2 linked regions of the Ancylothrix sp. D3o genome follow. The protein of the gene in region 2 interacts with the protein of the main gene of each other region in a pairwise test. Links are inferred from orthologs where the notes say so. Each region holds a gene or a part of one and is shown on either strand. Other genes may lie near its edges.

Evidence for each region.
Region 1: the proteins of ftsZ (region 2) and NG798_RS08900 interact in binary tests that used the Bacillus subtilis proteins (3 or more experiments, as listed by UniProt). The link is inferred for Ancylothrix sp. D3o from one-to-one orthologs.

What each region holds. Positions count from the first base shown.
Region 1 is NZ_JAMXEX010000003.1:359,677-369,837, reverse strand. Bases 7,106-10,009 are described here. They hold NG798_RS08900 (cell division protein SepF), read right to left. Parts: upstream 8,907-10,009; coding sequence 8,304-8,906; downstream 7,106-8,303. Other genes in these bases: pipX (transcriptional coactivator PipX), read right to left, coding at 9,921-10,009; NG798_RS08895 (YggS family pyridoxal phosphate-dependent enzyme), read right to left, coding at 9,204-9,866; proC (pyrroline-5-carboxylate reductase), read right to left, coding at 7,389-8,207. Also shown: precorrin-6y C5,15-methyltransferase (decarboxylating) subunit CbiE, read left to right, coding at 1-321; NG798_RS08930 (DUF2267 domain-containing protein), read left to right, coding at 496-1,029; NG798_RS08925 (cobalt-precorrin-6A reductase), read right to left, coding at 1,084-1,827; NG798_RS08920 (chlorophyll a/b-binding protein), read left to right, coding at 2,040-2,249; photosystem II assembly protein Psb35, read left to right, coding at 2,434-2,655; NG798_RS08910 (Ig-like domain-containing protein), read right to left, coding at 2,740-6,729; more of pipX, read right to left, coding at 10,010-10,161. UniProt on the Bacillus subtilis protein: Cell division protein that is part of the divisome complex and is recruited early to the Z-ring. Probably stimulates Z-ring formation, perhaps through the cross-linking of FtsZ protofilaments. Its function overlaps with FtsA.
Region 2 is NZ_JAMXEX010000001.1:273,452-283,571, forward strand. Bases 7,258-10,120 are described here. They hold ftsZ (cell division protein FtsZ), read right to left. Parts: upstream 9,397-10,120; coding sequence 8,119-9,396; downstream 7,258-8,118. Other genes in these bases: NG798_RS01370 (S8 family peptidase), read right to left, coding at 7,258-7,466; NG798_RS01375 (hypothetical protein), read left to right, coding at 7,654-8,055; NG798_RS01385 (cell division protein FtsQ/DivIB), read right to left, coding at 9,527-10,120. In the rest of the region: NG798_RS27955 (DUF4351 domain-containing protein), read left to right, coding at 1-227; NG798_RS01350 (D-alanine--D-alanine ligase family protein), read left to right, coding at 448-1,509; NG798_RS01355 (hypothetical protein), read left to right, coding at 1,557-1,793; NG798_RS01360 (CHAT domain-containing protein), read right to left, coding at 1,834-4,443; NG798_RS01365 (hypothetical protein), read right to left, coding at 5,458-5,691; more of NG798_RS01370, read right to left, coding at 5,688-7,257. UniProt on the Bacillus subtilis protein: Essential cell division protein that forms a contractile ring structure (Z ring) at the future cell division site. The regulation of the ring assembly controls the timing and the location of cell division.

The sequences.
Region 1 (10,161 bases), on a different replicon or contig from region 2:
TTAGGCGTTCCTAACCTCAAAATTATTGCAGGAAAAGCACCGGCAATTCTCACAGACTTACCTCAACCTGATGCTATTTTTATCGGGGGAGGAGTGACAACTGAACAGTTATTTGAAATTTGCTGGAATTCTTTAAAAATTGGAGGCCGGTTAGTAGCAAACGCTGTTACCATTGAAAGTGAGCAAAAAATCTTTGAATGGCAACAACAACTCGGCGGAACCTTAAGCAGAATTGCCATACAAAGGGCCGAACCCATTGGTAAATTTTTAGGCTGGAAAGCAATGGCGCCGGTGACACAATGGGTAGTTATAAAGAACTAATAAATCAACCTTTTGATAGATGAAAAATCCCTCAAAATACGATACCTCTCTCCAAAGACTCAAAAGCAAGCAGCGGCCAATTTCAACCTTTAGATTGAAGTAAAAAATTATACAAATATGACAAAGTGTAGGGGAAACGCATATTTTGATTAAAACATCAAAAGGTGGTTAGAAATGGATGTTCAAAACAAGCATTATCCAGAAATAGATCCCACAGAAATAGAAGATGAACGAGTGCTTATTCCAGAAGAGCATCGCTCATTTCTCGAAAAAGTCATGCAGCAAGGGGGACTTGCCGATCCCTACGACGCCAGAGACATGACGGAAATTGTTTATCGTGTCATGCGCGACATGATGACAACCGAAGCAGCAGATCGCGTCGAAGCAGAACTGCATGAAAAAGTAATGGAAACCGACGAAAAAGTGCTCCAAATGGAAATTTCCGACATTTGGAAAGATAGCAATCCTATCGTAAGGTTCCTGAGTCGGGTTCGTCCACCTTGGCAGGGCCCAGGCATTTTTAAAATTGACTCAGATCGCTTTTTATTCCGCGTCGCCAATGAAGGCGGACAGCCAATTGTAGACCGCGAAAAAGTCATTAAAGCCGTTTTTTCTGCTACCAAAGATGAGTTATCTGAGGAGCGAATTCAAGAAATTGCCGGTTGGCTTCCCGAAGGTCGTGTTCGCCAACTTTGGCAAGAAGCTTAATTTAAAAAAAAGCCAATTTCCGAGACCCGGTTTCTTTAAGACACCGGGTTTTTATCATTGAAATAATTTCTTTAAAATCCATAAATAAGCACTTTCCACATCCGTCACAACTTCACCCCCTGGCACCGGCGGACGCTCAACCATCACAACCGGCTTCCCCAACTCCCGCGCCGCTACAATCTTTGCATAAGTCGCCTCTCCCCCACTATTTTTACTAACAATAACGTCAATTTTATATTTAACTAATAACGCTCTTTCGTCCGCCAAAGAAAACGGCCCTTTATCCAACAATAACTCACCCTTGGGAATTCGCATTTGGGGTGCCGGTGGGTCAATCATCCGCATCAAAAACCAGATATCCGGCAGATTACTAAAAACCGCCAACTCTTGCCGGCCAATTGTTAAAAAAACCCGTTTAAAACCCGCCAAAACCTGCGCCGCCATCTCATTACTTTCTACCTCAATCCATTGATCTCCCTCCATTTTTTCCCAAGCCGGTCGAATTAACATCAAATGCTCGACCCCACACGCCAAACAAGCCGCCGCCGCATTAAACGAAATGCAGCGCGCAAACGGATGTGTCGCATCAACCACCAAATCTATTGTTTCGTTTTGTAAAAATTCTCCTAACCCAGCCTCACCGCCAAAACCCCCCACCCGCACATTTCCAGCCACCTCTGCCGGTTTGCGAGTTCGTCCCGCCAACGAAGAAATCACCTCTACACCTTCCAACAACGCCACTCTGCGCGCCAACTCCGACGCATCCCCCGTTCCACCCAAAATTAAAATTTTTTTCATTTTACCTTTATAAACACTACAGATTAAACCTTTAAACAGCCTTAAACAAAAGCTTTTATCATCCAACTTTGCACAAAGTCAAACCAAAAATTAATTATATATACGGTTTGCCTCCCTTATGTTGTACGGTTTCCCTCACTTTTTCAGGATTGCAACAAAACTTTACATTGCGTAACATTAAGTTACAAATAAAAAACCAAAGGGAAAAAACAATGAAAACCCGCTATGTTGTAGATCACGGCGAACTCTTAAATAACTTTGCAATTGAACCCCAAGTTTATGTAGACGACCGTAAACAACTTGGCTTCAACGAACGCTCAGAAAAAATCAATGGCCGGTTAGCAATGATTGGTTTTGTTTCGCTGTTAGCCTTAGAAGTAATTACCGGACATGGTTTAATTGGTTGGTTGAGCAGCCTATAAACCCAAAAATTCAGAAATTTAACAACTAAATAACCCCCATAAAACAAAAGGTTGGAGTTTTTGGCTCTAACCTTTTTAATATGAAGCAAAAAAAGCCAACAGCGAAAAGCCGGTTTAGGGGATTGAAAACTGTTAATTTTCATGGTAAATTCGCAGAAACTAAACAAAAAGGATAAACAAAAAAATGTCATTATTACTGGCAATCGCCACCGATGCGGCTTACGCTCAAACCCTCAAAACTGCATATTTCGGAGTGTTGGGAGTAGGCTTTCTCGCCGCTGTAGTCATTGGCTCAATTGCCTGGTATAACTCCAAAAGACCCGCTGGTTGGGAAAACGCCGACGCACCTAACTGGGTTCCCAAAGTAAACTCATCAGAATCAAACCCAGACCAACAAAGCAAATAAACCCAAACAGAAATTCAGCGAAAATCAACTGAAAAACCCGGCTTTTCCTGAAAAAACCGGGTTTTTTAAATTCAAGTCAAACCCTTAAACAATTTGAGCAGTGATCTCCGCATCCAAAAGCAAAGTCGCATTGCCTTGAGTGTAAGTGGTATAACCGGGAACTGTCGAGCCAGCATTAGTCCAACCGCCACCAGTCAAGCTAACAGAACTGCCGGCCACAGCATCAACAACAAGCTGATTGCTTATATCCGACAAAGCCATTAAGCTCATACCAGTAAGCGCCAAACTCGCACCGGCCACAGTAAGATCAATACGCTCCACGCTAGTAATACGGCTGTTAACAGCGTTTAAATCCAAACTAACCGCAGCATCCAAACGCAGCGTATCCGTGCCCAAACCGCCATCAAAACTACGGAAAGCGGCATCCGAAATTGCAATCACATCATCACCGCCACCGCCATAAAGCACATCCAAACCACCGGCCCCAGTTAGCGTATCATTGCCGGTACCGCCAACCAAAACATCAGCAGCAGTAGTCCCCGTCAAAGCATCAGCCGCCGCAGTTCCCTGTTGAGTCACCACAGCAGAGAAATTACCGCCGTAGACAATATAAGCCTTACCAGCATTTAAACCTTCTGGGCCGGCCCCAGGAGCACCGGTAATCAGATCAGAAAAACCGTCGCCATTCACATCCCCCGCCGTGCGAGTACCATTCCCCGCAAAATCAGAAGGCGACTCACCCAACATCACAAAACCGCCAAGTCCCGACTCAACGCCGGTTAAAGAAACATTCGCCGTATCTGACTTACCAAACACAACATAAGACTTACCCGACGCCGTGCCATTGGGATCAGAAAGATTCGATCCCATAATCACATCCCCAAAACCATCCGCATTCACATCTCCTGCCGCACGAACAGGCCGGCCAATACGGTCTTCTTCCGACTCCCCAATAATCGCAAAACCGCCACTTCCCGCAGATATCGAACTCATATTAATCAGAGTTCCATCAGTTTTGCCAAACACGACATAAGACTTACCTGCTTGTTGCGCCGTAGACGCCGCACCTGTCGCGCCAACAATCAAATCAGCTAAGCCATCCGAATTGACATCCCCAGCCGTGCTAACAGACGTGCCGGTGCGGTTTCCAGCAGCTTCCCCAACCATCGCAAACCCACCAACACCGGCCCGCACATCAATCAAATTAATTGCCGTTGTCGTAGTGCGACCGCCAAAAACCACATAGGCTATGCCAGCATCACCACCGTTTGCATCCGAACCAGCCGCACCGACAATCACATCAGCATAGCCATCGCCATTCACATCACCCGCCGTCCGCACAGAAAGGCCGGTGCTATTGCCAGCAAACTCGCCATTCATCACAAAACCGCCAACCCCAGCGACTATATCCGTTAAATTCACCGCTGTGTTATTAGTTTTGCCAAATACCACATAAGCCTTACCGGCATTCACACCCCCCGGCGTATCCGCACGCGGTGCACCAATAATTAAATCAGCCAAACCATCGCCATTAACATCACCGGCATTACTCACAGAATTACCGGTTTCATCATCAGCCGTTTCTGCATTAATGGCAAAACCGCCACCGCCGGCAGCCCCCAGTTGAGCGAAATTAACCGGTGCGCCATCACTTTTACCAAACACCACATAAGCTCTACCGCTATTGGTTATACCATTGGAATCGGCACCAACCGCACTGACGATCATATCCCCAATGGCATCACCATTAACATCACCGGCAGTGCTTACTTCAAACCCTGCTCGGTCGTCGGCTGCTTCGCCATTCATCACAAACCCGCCATTGCCGGCAGAAATATTGCTTAAATTAATCGTTGTACCGTTGGCTACCAGAAACACAGCATAAGCTTTTCCAGCATCCCCCGCCCCCGCAACATCTGCACGAGACGCACCAACGATAACATCCATCAAACCATCATTATTGACATCGCCGGCCCAACTTACAGAGTTACCAGCATTATCACCTCCAGCTTCACCCAACACGGCAAAACCCCCCGTATCTGCTGGAATGCCTTGGCCGGTGGCAATAGAACTTAATTGCACTTGCGCTGTAACCGGCACAGTCACAGCAGCGGTGGCCGTTGCAGAGCCATCAGAAAGGGTATAGTTAAACGTTGCATTGCCGGTAAAGTTTGTGTCGGCAATAAACGTCACAACACCGTTTTGCAAAGAAACCGTGCCCCCGGTGCCGTTCGTTACCTGCGTAATGCTAAGTTGACCGTTATCTGGGTCTGTATCATTTGCCAGTAAAGTTGCAACGGGTATTTCATAAGGACTGCGTAACAATACCGGCCCGGTTGTATCTGCGGTGGCCACAGGCGGCGCGTTAACAGTGACGTTAAAGGTTTCAATCGTTGTGTTTGTACCGTCCCTCACCGTCAAAGTAATGGTAGTGGTGCCAAATTGACCGGCGGTGGGGGTGTAGTTTATTGTCGGGCTTGGGCCGGTTGTGTTGACGGAAAGAGTTTCATTGGGGATTAAGTTGGGATTGGTTGAAGTCAGGCTATAGGTAAGTGTTGCCGGTGCCGTCTCAGAATCGCTAACTGTCAGCGGAATGGGATTAACCGGCGCGTTTTGATTAACAACTTGATTAGGAATATCTCCTACTGTAGGTGCAGAGTTAGCTGGTGGTGCCGGTGCTGGTGCTGGTTCCTGTGCCGGTGCTGGTGCTGGTGCCGGTGTCGGTGTCGGTGTTACCCCACCCCCATCATCAACCCCCGGAGTCGGTGTCGGTGTTGGTGTGGGTTCAGGTGTTGGTGTGGGTGCCGGTGTTGGTGTGGGTGCTGGCGTTATCGGAGTTGTCGGAGTTGTCGGAGTTCCAGCACCGTTATCAACAATTGGCGTTGTCGGAGTTCCACCACCACCGCCATTAGAATTGGCTGAAGGATTAAATCGAATTAAATTGCCATCACCCACCAAAGAATTAACGCTAACGCCGGGTAAAATTGCCAAATATTCACCCAAAACTTTCTCTTGAATAATGGTATAACCGGCAAACTGATCTGTGCCGGTGAAAATATTAAGCTGGTCAAAAGTTAAACCACCAATTAAAGAAATAACATCATTCCCGGTGCCAAATTCTGTCAACCAGTCGGCATCCATAATTTGCGGCCCGCCGGTGCTGCGATATCCGGGCACATCATTACGAAGACCGATTACAAAAGTATCATCCCCAACGCCCCCAAAAACGGTATCCGCACCAATATCACCATAAAGTGAATCGTTGCCCAAATCGCCATAAATTACATCATTACCTTGTCCGCCATGTATCACATCATTATTTTGTCCGCCATACATTGTGTCGGCTTCTTCATTGCCAAAAAGCGAGTCATCCCCGGCATTTCCGCAGATAGTATCCGTGCCGGTGCCACCCGAAACTAAGTCATTTCCTAAATCGCCACAAAGTTCGTCATTATCAAGATCGCCATAAATTTCATCGTTATCTTGACCGCCGTGCACAGTGTCATTATTTTTGCCACCATAAATAATATCGTTGCCGACGTTTCCTCCTAACCAGTCTCTACCTACATTGCCAAACATTAAGTCATTGTTTTCGCGGCCAACTACAACATCATCGCCGATGTCTCCGCAGAGTGCATCATCACCTAAATCGCCAGAAATATAGTCTTGATCTTTGCCGCCGTGTACGGTGTCGTTATCTTTACCGCCATAAATAAAATCGTTGCCGATGTTGGCTCCTATCCATTCTCTGCCTGTGTTGCCAAAAATGGTATCATTTCCTTCTCCACCAATGCCGATGTCATCTCCGATGTTGCCGGCGATAGCATCATTGTCAATTTGACCAAGTAAATAATCGTTGTTTTTGCCACCTTGGAGGGTATCTTTTTGTTTGCCGCCGGCAATGGTATCCGGGCCTTCGTTGCCGCTGAGTAAGTCATTACCTTGGTTGCCAAAAGTGTTATCGCCTGCTGGCAAACCAACAATAACGTCGTTGCCTTGATTGGCTTGTAATACATCCTGGTTAGGTGTTCCTAGAAGGACATCATTTTCGTTTGTGGCTTGAGTTGATTGCATGGTAGATGTTGTTCCTATTTGTTGTAAAGTTGCCTTTCTTGCCTGAAAAGCTGGACTGTAAACATTCTGTGTTGCGTCAAATAATTTCAGCTTTTTAGACGCAAGAATTCTAACCGCGAAAAGGCGATTTTGAGGTTTTATTGGGGCTATGGTAAGAAGGTTTAGAACCTATTTTTTAGCGATTTTTGTTGCTTTTAAAACACTTATGGCACCCTTCTCATTCTTTTATATTTGATGAAATAGAAAGGAAACTCTATCTCCAGAAATAAATGTTTGCTTAATCTTTGGATAGATTACTGTTGTGCTTGTAGCTACTAGGAGTCTATTAAAAGAGTTGCCCGTGAGAATTTTAAATGATGGGTTAGCCTGTTTTTAAGGCTATTAAATTTATTTTTTTTTGGGAGAGTTTAATGATTTTAGATTTTAGAATTTGTGGGAGATTTTGGATGGAGAGTTTTAGATTAGGCGTGGTGTTGAGGTGTGTGCTATGATCTACAGCAGAAAATTTTCTGCGGATAAAGATTTTTGGCATTTAAAACCCTTGCATCCAAAGACAAGGAATATTTTTGCAATTTTAAATGTAAAAATTCAAGCTTAAAATCGTCAGATAAGCAAGATTTGGGCATCTAAAACCCTTGCATCCAAAATCGAAAATCGTCTTAGCTGCCGAGTTCTTGTGAGCGCCGCGCCGCCGCTTTAACAGCTTCAATTAAGGCAGAACGAAAACCGGCTTTTTCAAGTTGAGCGAGTCCGGCAATGGTTGTCCCCCCCGGACTGGTGACGCGATCTTTCAATTCAGCGGGGTGCATTTTAGTCTCGTGTAACATGGTGGCGGTTCCCAAAACGGTTTGCAGAGCAAGTTTGGCCGCTATGGGTCTAGGTAAACCAGCATAAACGCCGCCATCTGTCAAGGCTTCGATAAGAATTGATACATAAGCGGGGCCAGAACCAGAAAGGCCGGTGACAGCATCCATCATTGATTCGGGAACTTCGACAACATCCCCAACTGCTTGGAGAATTTGGCGGGCAAAATCGAGATGGTGAGGTTGGACGCAAGTACCGGCAGTAATTGCAGAGATGCCGGAGCCAACAGTTGCGGGGGTATTTGGCATAGCACGAATCACCGGCCACCCCGGAAAACCACTCTCAAGTTTACTCAGAGGAGTGCCGGCTAAAATAGACACCACCACCGGGGCGATTTCTTCAGGAAAACTAGATAAAGTATCGGCCAAGTCGCTAAGGACAATCTCAAAAATCTGGGGTTTAATCGCCAAGAGCAAAACATCTGTAGCACAAGCAGCAGAACGGTTATCGCCGGTGACACCAACACCATAATGTTGAGCTAAAAATGAACGCCGAGCCTGGTTGGGTTCGCTGACTAAAATTTCTGAAGGTTGGTAAATGCTCTTAGAAACAAGGCGAGATAAGAGCGCTTCGCCCATTATCCCGCCGCCGATCATACCGAATTTAATTGTCATGGGTCAAAAGTCAGGTTTGAGGTGTCAATTAGCAGTCAATTTTTGATTTTACGTCTGACTGACGCCCTAACACTGACTTTTTAACGAATCAAAGAATTATTGAGCCATTCTGACTTGCTCAGGAGTCCAAGGGGCTTGACCGGCTGGCCGAGTGGTGGGGCGCAGGTGAGGTTGGAGAACATCATGCACCACACCGGTTTGAGTGCTGACTTGAACACAGCTAGGCGTGAACAAGAAAATGCTTTCGCCGATGCGTTCTTGATGGCCATCAAGGGCGTAAGTACCACCGGCGATAAAATCGACAGCGCGTTGGGCTTGATCTGGGTCCATCAGCGTCAAATTGAGTACCACAGACTTGCGCTGACGCAGTGCTTGAATGGCTTGGGGCATTTCTTCAAAAGAGCGAGGTTCCATCACCAACACTTCTGAAATACCGTTAGCGGCTCCTGGCATACCGATTACATTACTCATAGCTGAACCCATTCCCGACGTTGATCCCATCATAGCTGTACTTGTTCCGGCGAGAGATTGATCACGCAGACGGCTGCGGTTTGTGGTATCGGCTGCCGGTGCGGGGGCAGTTTCTTGGGGGTAGACGTTTTGATATCTGTCTCCTTCCATTTCCTCGTAGTCATATTCGTAATCAACCGGCTGATTTAGACCTACGAAATCTCGTAGTTTTGAAAAAATGCTATTCACGTCGGACGCTCCATCACAACTAGGGTTATTTTGGCAAAAAGTAAAGAGTTTTTACAGATTGCTTCCGCGATTTTTATAACAAAGTAACGGAAGTTTTTAAAGATGCGTTGATTGCTTCTTGGTAGTTTTGAGCAGGCTTGACAGGATTTTCTGCTTTGGGAACTCGTTTTATTAGAATTTCTCTGGCTTATTACTTTTTGCATAGCCCATAAAATCGAGCGTCACAAGCGGTTGCTTGCTCCCAAAGTCACAGTTTATTTTACACCCATTGGCAACTTTTATTTGTCTGCTTTCAAATTATGCTCCGCGCTCTCCAAATAAAATCGTGCCTAGTCTTACCATTGTCGAACCGGCTTTGACGGCTAAATGATAGTCCCCTGACATTCCCATAGACAGTTCCCGCAGGGGTAGTTGGGGCCATTGTTGGCGAATATCTTGGGCGAGGTGGCTGGCATTTTCAAACAAAGTCAAGGTTTCCCCTTCATTGAGTCCTAGGGGCGGAATTGCCATCAAGCCTTGAATTGAGAGGTGATGGCACTCGATGAGGGCAGGCAGTTCTTCAAGTAATTGTGGCTGTGTAAAACCGTGTTTATGGGGATCATCTGTGAGTTTTACTTGCAGACACACTTGGGGAGTGACATTTAGTTCTGCCGCGAGCCGGTCGAGACGTTGGGCGAGTTTTAAGCTATCGACAGAGTGAATCCATTGGAATAGCTGTAAAGCTTTTTGGGCTTTGTTGGTTTGCAGGTGGCCGATCAGATGCCAGGTGATATCTGGCAAGTCTTCCAGCAATTTTTGTTTGGTTTCGGTTTCCTGGATGCGACTTTCGCCAAAATCTCGAATGCCGGCTTTGTATGCTTCTCGCATGGCTTCGGTCGGCACTTGTTTGCTGACGGCGATGAGACGAACTTCCTCACTTAAGGAGGCTCGGATCTTAGCAATGCTTTCGGCAATAGACATTCTGGGATTTTTTGAATGGTTTACTTGAGACAGCCACGCCCGCTTAGCAGACAGTTAGAGAAAGGTTCGTTGGTGGACGTGCTGTAGTTGCTCGTATTCTTTTTGCTGGCCGGTGCGCCGCAACAAGCGTAAACGGTTTTCTACCATCAGGCGAGCGTCGGAGCGGCCTAATGGTTCAAATTTTACGCCTCCGGGGCCGGTTGTTACTAAAAAAAACAAGCGTTGTGCGTAAAGGGTGGTGAATAATTCCTGAAAATCTCCTACGATACAGACCCGGTAAAGCAGGCCAAAGGTA
Region 2 (10,120 bases):
AACGAGGCCGCCAAGAAGGCCGCCAAGAAGGCCGCCAAGAAGGAAAACAACAGGAAGCAGCATCACTTATTATCCGCCTGCTATCCCGCCGGCTTGGTGTTGTAAATGAGCAACTTCAGCAGCAAATTCAGGCATTATCTTTAACCAAATTAGAAGACCTAGCAGAGGCGCTTTTAGACTTTTCCCAATTTTCTGATTTAATTACTTGGTTGCAGCAAAACTCTTAACACCTTTATATCCACATCAGAAACCCGGTTTCTAAATAAATATTGAGTCTATAAACTTCAATTTTTCTTAGAAACCCGGTTTCTCAACATACAGCCTAACCTCCCCCCACCTTTTCCCCGAAAACCACTCTCCCACTCCGTAAACTTCCAACCAAGAGAAAATCACCGGCCCACCGCCGGCTATATTTATTCAGAAGCACAAATGCGGAGTATTCAGACAATGACAAAACTACGGGTAGGATTATTATTTGGCGGAAGATCAGGCGAGCACGAAGTCTCCATTAGCTCCGCAAGAGCCATCGCACGCGCCTTAAGCGCAGACAGCAACAGCGAAAAATACGATATCTTGCCCGTATATATCCAAAAAGACGGCCTCTGGCAAGCCGGCGACACCGCACAACAAGTCTTAACCACCGGCCAACCCCTCTCAACTTCCAGCGATAATGAACCCCTCGCCCGCTGGCAAACCCCCCCAGAAGTCGCCCAAGTAGACGTCTGGTTTCCCATCTTACACGGCCCCAATGGCGAAGACGGCACCGTACAAGGATTACTCAAATTAATGCAAGTTCCCTTCGTCGGGTCAGGCGTCTTAGGTTCCGCCTTGGGAATGGATAAAATTGCAATGAAAATGGCATTTGCAGAAGCTGGTTTACCCCAAGTTAAATACATGGCAATAAACCGCTCACAAATTTGGTCAAACCCCTGCGTATTTCCCAAACTTTGCGACGAAATCGAACAAAAATTAGGCTATCCTTGCTTTGTAAAACCGGCCAACCTTGGCTCCTCCGTCGGCATTTCCAAAGTACGCAACCGCAGCGAATTAGAAACAGCATTAGACAACGCCGCCAGTTATGACCGGCGCATCATCGTTGAAGCCGGAGTCATCGCCAGAGAAGTCGAATGTGCCGTTTTAGGAAACGACAACCCCAAAGCATCTGTAGTAGGAGAAATCACCTTTAATAGCGACTTCTACGACTACGAAACCAAATACACCGCAGGCCAAGCCGACTTATTTATTCCCGCAAAAATCCCCGCTGAAATTAGCCAAAAAGTACAAGAAATGGCAATCCAAGCCTTTTTAGCCATTGATGGAGCCGGTTTAGGAAGAGTAGATTTCTTTTATGTAGAATCAACCGGCGAAGTCTTAATCAACGAAATTAACACCCTCCCCGGCTTCACCGCCACCAGTATGTATCCCCAACTTTGGGCAGCCACCGGCATCCCCTTCTCCCAATTAGTTGAACAACTCATTCAACTAGCAATAGAACGCCACACCAACTAAATAGTAGGGTGGGCTTCGCCCACCTTAAATAAAATGTTCTATTTCCCATGCCGAAATCAAAAAAACGCTCGCCGCGCCTTCCTCCCCTTGTTTTAGTGTGGTTTTTCACCGTTTTAACAATAATAACCCTAACAGCCATAGCAATTTTTGGCTTAATTTTCCCTGGTTCAAATAAGCCCCAGCCCCCCCAAACAGACGGCAGCATTCCAAAAGAAGCAATCATAATTATTATCGTAACTTGTGCCGGCGGCTCCCTAGCAATCTTAAAATGGTTAAGTCAATAGTCCTTAGTCCTTAGTCCTTTGACAAATGACAAATGACAAATTACTCTTTTAACTGTAAAACCCCTTGCCAATCTTTAATCGCTTGATCCGACCACATCCAATTTTTAGCAAGCGCATCCGGTTGAAAACTTACCGCATCTTCACTTAAAACATAATTGCGAAACTTAATCGCCTTACTTAAGCGAACTTCCTTCTGCTCACCGGCCAGACTTCTTGCTTGTTTATAAAACACCAAAGCCGAGCCTGAATAAGCCGTTAAATCCTGACGAATTGTACTATTTTGCTGAGGATTATTTTCAAGCAAATTCAAAACTTGACTCCACATTTGAGCCGCCCGGTCAAAATTTCCCTCCGCATAATAAGCAAACCCCAAAGCATTAAAATATTCAGCAGATTTACCATTATCTTTTACCGCCACCTCCCAAAACCGGCGAGCATCCGATTGACTATAAAGTTGATTTCCCGCCGCCGCAAACTGCCACACCAACCGGCCTTTCAAAAAATTAACTTCCGGCTGATTTTCCTGTGCCTTTGGTATCGCCGCCAACGCCGCCTGCGCCTGCGGCAAAGCTGAACGATTTAAAAGCGCCTCCACCGCCGGAAAACCCTCCTTTAAATTTCCCTGACTAAACCGCTCAATAGCAATAGCAACCACTTGAGAAGTAGGAGTTTTTTGGAAATCAAGAGTATTTAAACTTTGCACCGGCACCTCCGACTCCACCGGCATCGTCACAGCTTGCTTTCCTGAATTCCCCACCACATTTTTTTCTTCAACCCGACTTCGCAAAAACCAAAACCCCAAAATCGGCAACAACCCAACTGCCACAACACCTACCAGCGCCTTCGGTATCCAGGCAGAGCGGTCAACCGGCGGCAACGTTTTCTTAGCATTATTCAGCTTTTCCGGTGCCGGTGCAATTAAACGAGGCGTTTTTGTACGAGAAAGATCCCCAGAATTCGCTTTAACATTACTTTCACTTGATTCTCTCTCTTGTGAATTAGAATCAATCGCCTCAGTTGATTGCTGGTATTTTTGCAGATCATACTCTTCTAATTCTTCATCCGAAAAAATCAAATCAGCTTGCCGCATTTCACTGGCAATTACATTGCTTGCTGGAGGATTACCACCGGCCGGTAAAGGATCAGGAGGCGAAAGCTGACGCAGCAAAGAAGCCACCATTGCTTCTGCCCCATCATCCAAAGGCTCCTCATTAAAATCATCATCCCATGCCTCATTTTCCCCCTCCAAATCCATCAATTCATCATCCTTAAAAAGCCCCAAATCCTCCTTTAACTCGGCATAATCCATTTCATCTAAAATCGAATCTATTTCCTCATCATCTAAATTTTCTAAATCATCAGGCTCCGCCACTTGAGGCGAACGAATTTGAGACAAAATAGGCGAAACCACCTCAGATTGACTTGAAGAAATAGAATTAATATGATAATTAGACCGCAAATAACCATCAAATTTAGGATGCAGATATAAAATAGGCAACGCCCAATAAAGCTGATTAGAACCATAGGCAGAAATAAGCCCCTGTCGAGCCCGACTCAAACTCAAATCCACCGATTGACCCAAATTCAAATTGCGATAAAAAAGCCGCGCCAAAGTCAAAGCAACATCATCGGGGATACATTCTGCCATTGCCAAAACCCCAGGAATTCCTCGATTAACCAAAGCTTCCGCCAAATTCCCAAGGCCGGTATCATCATTACGTCCGCTAATTAACATCCCCGCGCCGCGACAAGAATTAAAAACCGCCAATTGCACCCCATTATTTGCCAGCAAACCAGCCAAATCATAACCCGTCAGCGTTTCCGTCAGGCCGGTTTTGCGATTCACCAAATAAAGCTCGCCCCCCTTTGATCCCAAATTACTATGACCGGCATAATGGAAAACCTGATATTGATTGTGTTCCAGCGCTTGAGTCAAAGTCGCCCGGTCGGGTTGTTCCAAAATCTGAAGCTGCATAGCCGGCCCACCAGACTCAGAACGAGAAAGCAACTCTCTCTGTAAGTGTTCAGCCTCCTGCTTAAGTTGTAAACGATCCTGATCCGTCGGGCCGGCCAACACCATCAAAATCTTTAACGCCGTCGAAGTCGTTTGCTTGTGAGTCCCCTCAACCACCTCACTCATCAGCGCCGTTGTCGGCGGTTGATAGCGCGAAAACAAAACATCCGTCCCCGTAGCAATAGGCCGGTTGCCGTCGTGGAGAACTTCCCAAGGTAAACGCGGCAAAACATCACCTTTCAACGCCAAACGCAGACGTAACTGAGAGCGCCGGTGCTGAGCAATACTTTGGGCTGATATCCAACTATCACGCAGCCTACCTTGAAATAAATGCTGATGAAGCTGCCGGCCCAAAGCAACCAAACTCGCCACCCCAGCTTCAGGCGAAGAACCGACCTCTCCTAGACTCGTTTTCCCATTCCCAGTTTGCGAAGGCCAAGCCATATCACTTTCCTCTAACAAACCCAGCAACGGGTCATTCATAAGCTGACAAGCACGCACAAGCCAGTCATCCACCGGCCACTCTAAAATTTCCTCGGCCAATGGCGCCCCCTGCACCACATCTTCCGTTCTCACAAGATATTCATTACCCCGAACCGGGGTTACTGAAATTTGAAATTCTAGTTCCTGAGTCACAACGTCAGTCCTGCTCTTAGAATTCGATTATGTGCTACAAATACACACTCATATCAATTTGTCTGTATTGTCGCAATTTTTTGGCTGAAGCCACAAGAGGGTTTCCCACCCCCCAGCGCCAGAAAAGCCGGCACCGTAGCTAAAAACTATTGACTCCAGACCTCAATATTTTATTGATTCAAACAATCCGACTACCTATTGATGGGAAAAGTTACCACCTAGCCTAAACTTTTCAGGTACTACTAATAGATAACAGATTTTTCCGGATTGCATCAGCACCCCTAAGAACACTATTAACAGATGCACCCTGATAGATTGCCCTGGCTAACCATTGCTGGGGTTTTTTATTTGGCAATTCTTTTCTTATGGCCTAAAAATGTAGACAAATTCCTAATTTTTCCCAACCCCAACCGGCACCAAATTCAGCTTGTCATACCCCCAAAAATTTCTCCCCACCTTCTCACCAATTTCTTTTTTAAATTTTCCTGACGCACCCCATCAACCGCAGAAACTTGGAATGGTAGATGCACCCTGATTGATGCTCCCGGTCGTTTTAGGCCGGGATTTTTGTTTTTTTTATCACTCTTCCCTTGATCCTAACTAATAAATTTTGATTCAATTTTTAGGCATTCATAAAAAACCTTTTGTTTTCTGCTTTTAACCCTACTTTCCTCTTCTTTTCCCCTAATGAGCATCAAGCCTTAAAGTTTAAAACTTTCTTCAGCTTTTCCGGATTAACTTCACTCATCCTAGGAAAAAGAAATGGTAGATGCACCCTGATTAAGCTCCCCGGTTAAACCAACCGGGGTTTTTTTTGCTTTTTGCTAGTAGATTCACAAACCTCACCCTACCCCCCCTGCCAAATAGGCAAAGGGGATATTAAATTTGTTTTGCCCCTCAGAGAATCTGAATGCAGCCGCATCGCAGGTAGATACTGCTAAAGCGTAACGACATACTGAGGCAAAACAAAAAAGTGAGTATTTAACAAGCACCCGGACGCAGCCCCCGGTGGGATCAATCCGAATTGAGGACGGAAAACTCTTCCACTTCCAGCACCGGCCCAATCATGGCAAAGCTCATCACGTCGTCACGGACTTTCCCTTTAACCTTGACTTCTAGGCCCGACTTGAGCAACTCTGCCGGCGCTCCCTGATGAATTTCGTAGCTTTCACCCTTTTCTGATACCAGTGCCCAAGTTCCAGGGCCGAAGCCTTTCCTTTCTATTTTGCCCTGAATCGTCACACTCATACAACTACCCCCTCAGATTTTGCAGCTAATTTTGCTAAACCAAAACACAGCAGCGCATTTATCACCAAAAATCCCTGGGCGACAAAACCGCCTCCCAACAGCCAAACATTCGGCGAGATAAGCGCCGTCACCGCCAAACAACTCGCCACGCCCAAAGACGTACCAATCGCAAACCACTTTAAAGACTTGTGGCCCAACAGCAACAGCACCAACCCCACAGGAATCAACGCTGAAGCAAAAAGCGGATTCAAAGCGCTACTCCCCTGAACAACATTCCCCAATTCAGGAATCGAGCTACCCATTGCCCGAAAAGGCCATTGGGGAAGATCAAAAATATACAAGCCGCGCAGGAAAAACAAACCTGAACTTCCAGCTACCAAACCGGAAGAAAGCGACCAACTCCAAGCAAACGGGAAATAATTTCGCAAAAACCAAGCCAACATATAAGAACCCAACACCATCGCCAGTTTTGGCAACAGCGCCACCGCGCCGCCATCAATCCAAAAGCGAGGATTCAAATAGCCATTATCCCGCAACCACCGGAAGAAATCGCGGAAGGTAATCTGGCCCTTGGTTGCCAACTGCACCGCCGCTGCTGCGTCCAATTGACCGGCCCCAAAATGATTAAGCGGATCGTCTGCAACCGTCCGCGCTGACTGTTTCAAGATCCGCACAATTTCTTCTGGTTCTTGAACACCGGCAGCTTTAATCAAAGCCGCCACGCCAGCAACGTGAGGCGCCGCCATACTCGTGCCTTGATAAGCGGCAAAAATTGAGTTTCCTTGCTCATCAATGGTATTTTGCAAAATTCCGCCAACTTCACCATTTGTGGTATCGCCACCGGGTGCTGAAATATCCACACCGGCCCCAAAATTAGAATAAAAGGCTTTTTGCCCGGAAGCATCCAGCGCCGCAACTCCCACCACGTTAGGATAACGAGCCGGATAGCCAGCCGAGCTATCAGCACTGTTTCCGGCGGCGGCAATAATCACAACGCCTTTACTGTGAGCGTAATCAATGGCTTCTTGCATGAGTTGGCTTTCACCAGGGCCACCCAAACTCATGTTAATGATATCGGCACCATTATCAGCCGCAAATTTAATCGCTTCCGCAATATCAGCAATGGTGCCACCGCCGGAAGATGCCAAAACTTTCAGCGGCATAATACTGGCTTGATAGGCAATACCGGCCACGCCATACTCGTTATTTGTACTTTGAGCAATGGTGCCGGCAACGTGGGTACCGTGTCCGTTATCGTCGGCAGCCTCGGTTTTATCGTTGACAAAATCGTAGCCTGGGGTGAAGTTTGTATCTTTTAAATCTGCTACGGGTGTGACGCCGGTGTCTATGACAGCCACCGTTACGCCATTGCCTTTGCTTTCTTCCCAAGCTTTCTCAATATTAATGCTGCGAAAATTCCACTGCTGATGATACATGGGATCATTGGGAATTTCCAAAACGCTGTAAATATAATCCGGTTCAATGAATTCTGTTGATTGTCGCAGATCGGATTTTTTCAAAGCTTTAAGAAGTTGCTTATTCCCCTTGACAATATAGACATTATCTGATACTGAAAACTCACTGTTGAGTTGAGGAGTAACGCCGTACTGCTGGGAAAGCTGGCTGAGTTGTGTTTCAATTTGAGAAGCTGGTATATCCTCGCGGAAATCCAGCACAATTTGATTAAAACTGCCTTGATTTGCCAAACCTTTGAAATTGAACAAAGCAACAGCCACCCCAACAATAAATAGGGATAGCAGGAAAAACTTTCGCATAAAACACCTCTAAGGTCGTGCGGGTGTATCTTGAAGATAGCTTAAGGGTATTACATTTGGCCTAAGTCGGGAGCTAATCTTGAAAAAAAGGAATTTTTACTATAAAATTGCATGAATTGCTTTCTGGGAGTTTTTCGAGAAAGCGTTATTTTCTACCAATCCTTAAATCGAAAATCTAAGATATAAAATGGAACGGGGTTTGCTGTGGTTGCCACTCTTGGCGGTTTTTATATGGTTGGCTTGGGCCGGCAGTAACGAATATCAAAAAGTAGAAGCCTATCGTCTGTGGGCCAAACAATTTGAACAAGCCAAATATGATATTTATGCAGTTTTAGGGAAAACCGGCAATCAACTAACCTGGGGAAAACCGACAAAGAAGGGGCCGGTTAATCTGCAAAGTTTTTCCCTTGATGATGTTACAGAAATACGGTTTTTGGTAGATGGAGTTGCGGTGGATGCTAATACACCCCCCACCCAAGGCAAAAAAATTGAACTGGAATTCAGCTTTGGCAAGCTTACTCCCCAGCGAATTCCCTTTACAGAAATTCCCCTCGCCGCCGAGTGGGCAAAATCTTTAAAACAAGGTTGAGAGTAGATTTAGAAACCCGGTCTTTTGAGAAAAACCGAGTTTCTTGATTGTTAGAGAGGCGCTTTAGCGAGGGGGACGCCGGCGCTTCAAAAAGTCTGGGATATCTAAACCATCAGGGGCTTTTTGAGGTTCGGATGCCGGTGCCGGTGGGGGTGGCGTTGCCGGCCTGCTGGTGGGAGTAACCGGACGTGGTGCCGGAGCAGTTTTTGCTGCCGGTGCACCTACCACCGTTTCGGGTGAAAAGCCGGTGGCAATCACCGTAATTCTAATTTCACCTTGAACCCGCTCATCAATAACTGCCCCGAAAATAATATTGGCATTGGGATCGACGTTTTCATAAATAATATCTGCCGCTGCACTCACTTCGTGAAGAGTAAGATCAGTTCCGCCTGTGATATTAAAGACAACGCCCTTTGCGCCATCGATAGAAGACTCCAAAAATGGCGAAGAAATAGCCTGGGAAGCAGCATCAACGGCTCTTGACTTGCCAGAACCAATTCCAATACCCATCAAAGCCGAACCGGCATCTGCCATAACGGCCCGGACATCGGCAAAGTCCACATTTACCAACCCTGGGATCGTAATGATATCCGAAATGCCCTGAACACCTTGGCGGAGAATATCATCAGCTTCGCGGAAAGCTTTTTGAACCGGCGTATCTGCCTGGATAACGTCTAAAAGTTTGTTATTTGGAATAACAATCAGCGTGTCAACCCGGCTTTGCAGGGCGTCGATCCCTTGTTCAGCTTGGCTAAGGCGGCGGCGTCCTTCAAAAGTAAACGGACGGGTAACAACTCCCACCGTTAACGCGCCCAACTCCTTAGCCACTTCCGCCACAATAGGAGCAGCACCAGTGCCGGTGCCCCCACCCATGCCGGCGGTAATAAACACTAAATCAGACTGCCCTAGAGCTTGGGCAATTTCATCGCGGGATTCCTCAGCGGCTTTTTGGCCGATAGCAGGGTTGCCCCCGGCACCGAGTCCGCGCGTCAATTTTTGACCAATTTGCAGTCTTTTAGGTGCTTCAGACTGGCTGAGAGCTTGAGCATCGGTATTAACCGACCAAAACTCAACTCCCAAAATTTCACTAGCAATCATGCGATTAATGGCATTGCCGCCACCACCGCCGACACCGATTACTTTAATTCTTGCTACGCTGCTGGGCACAATATCTCCACTCCTTGATTCTTCCCCAGCCATGCCTTTCGGATCTCGATTTTGATTTATATATAAGCCAGCGTTACCGAAAGGATTTGAATTATCCGCGCTAGTCGGAAAACCTGTTTGCCCTTGGGAATGCGGGCTGTCATTTTCAAGCCCTATTTTACTATTAAGTGTCATTGGTATTAGCTAAGGTAAATAAACAACGCTTCAGGTGGCCGGTTCTTGTTGTCAACTATAGGGGATGTTGCGCTTTGCAACCAACCGTACCTGGTACTGGGGGAGGCATGGCCAAAGCCTAGTTCCCCTGCTAGGGAGATTTGGCAGCGGGTGGCTGAATTTTACCCGGTTGCAGTTTAATAGCTGGGGATTGGGGGTTTTTAAGGTCAATGTAGGCGATCTGACTGTAACGCGGGTGTTTGGGTAATTGGCGCATTCGATCAATAACTTGCAGTTGTTCGTCAAACTTAGAACTGTACGGGCCAAGATGGACAGTTCCAATTTCTGTTTTTAAAATTACATTGCCTGAATCTTGCCAGTCAACTTCTGAAACTTTGACGGGAGACTGGCTGAGGGTTTGGTAAAGTTGGGGCCAATTCTCCCGATAGTTGCTGGGGTTGCCGATGACTTTTAACGAAGGTAGGGGAATAGTTTGCTGGAGGGCTGTGTAATTTTTTAATGGAGTCCACCAGCCGTTTTCGTCAAGGACGCCTACAATGAGCGAAGTCGAATTGCCGGAGTCTTTTTGTTTGGCATCTAACGCGCCCTGGCTGAGTTGAGCAATGGCTACAGGATAACGTTCTTTAATGTGGACAGTTAAGCCAGGGGGGAAAAGATGCCGGTGGACGGTGGCTTTGGCAATGGGGGCGGCGGTTTCTAGCTTTTGGGCAATTTCTTGGGGTTG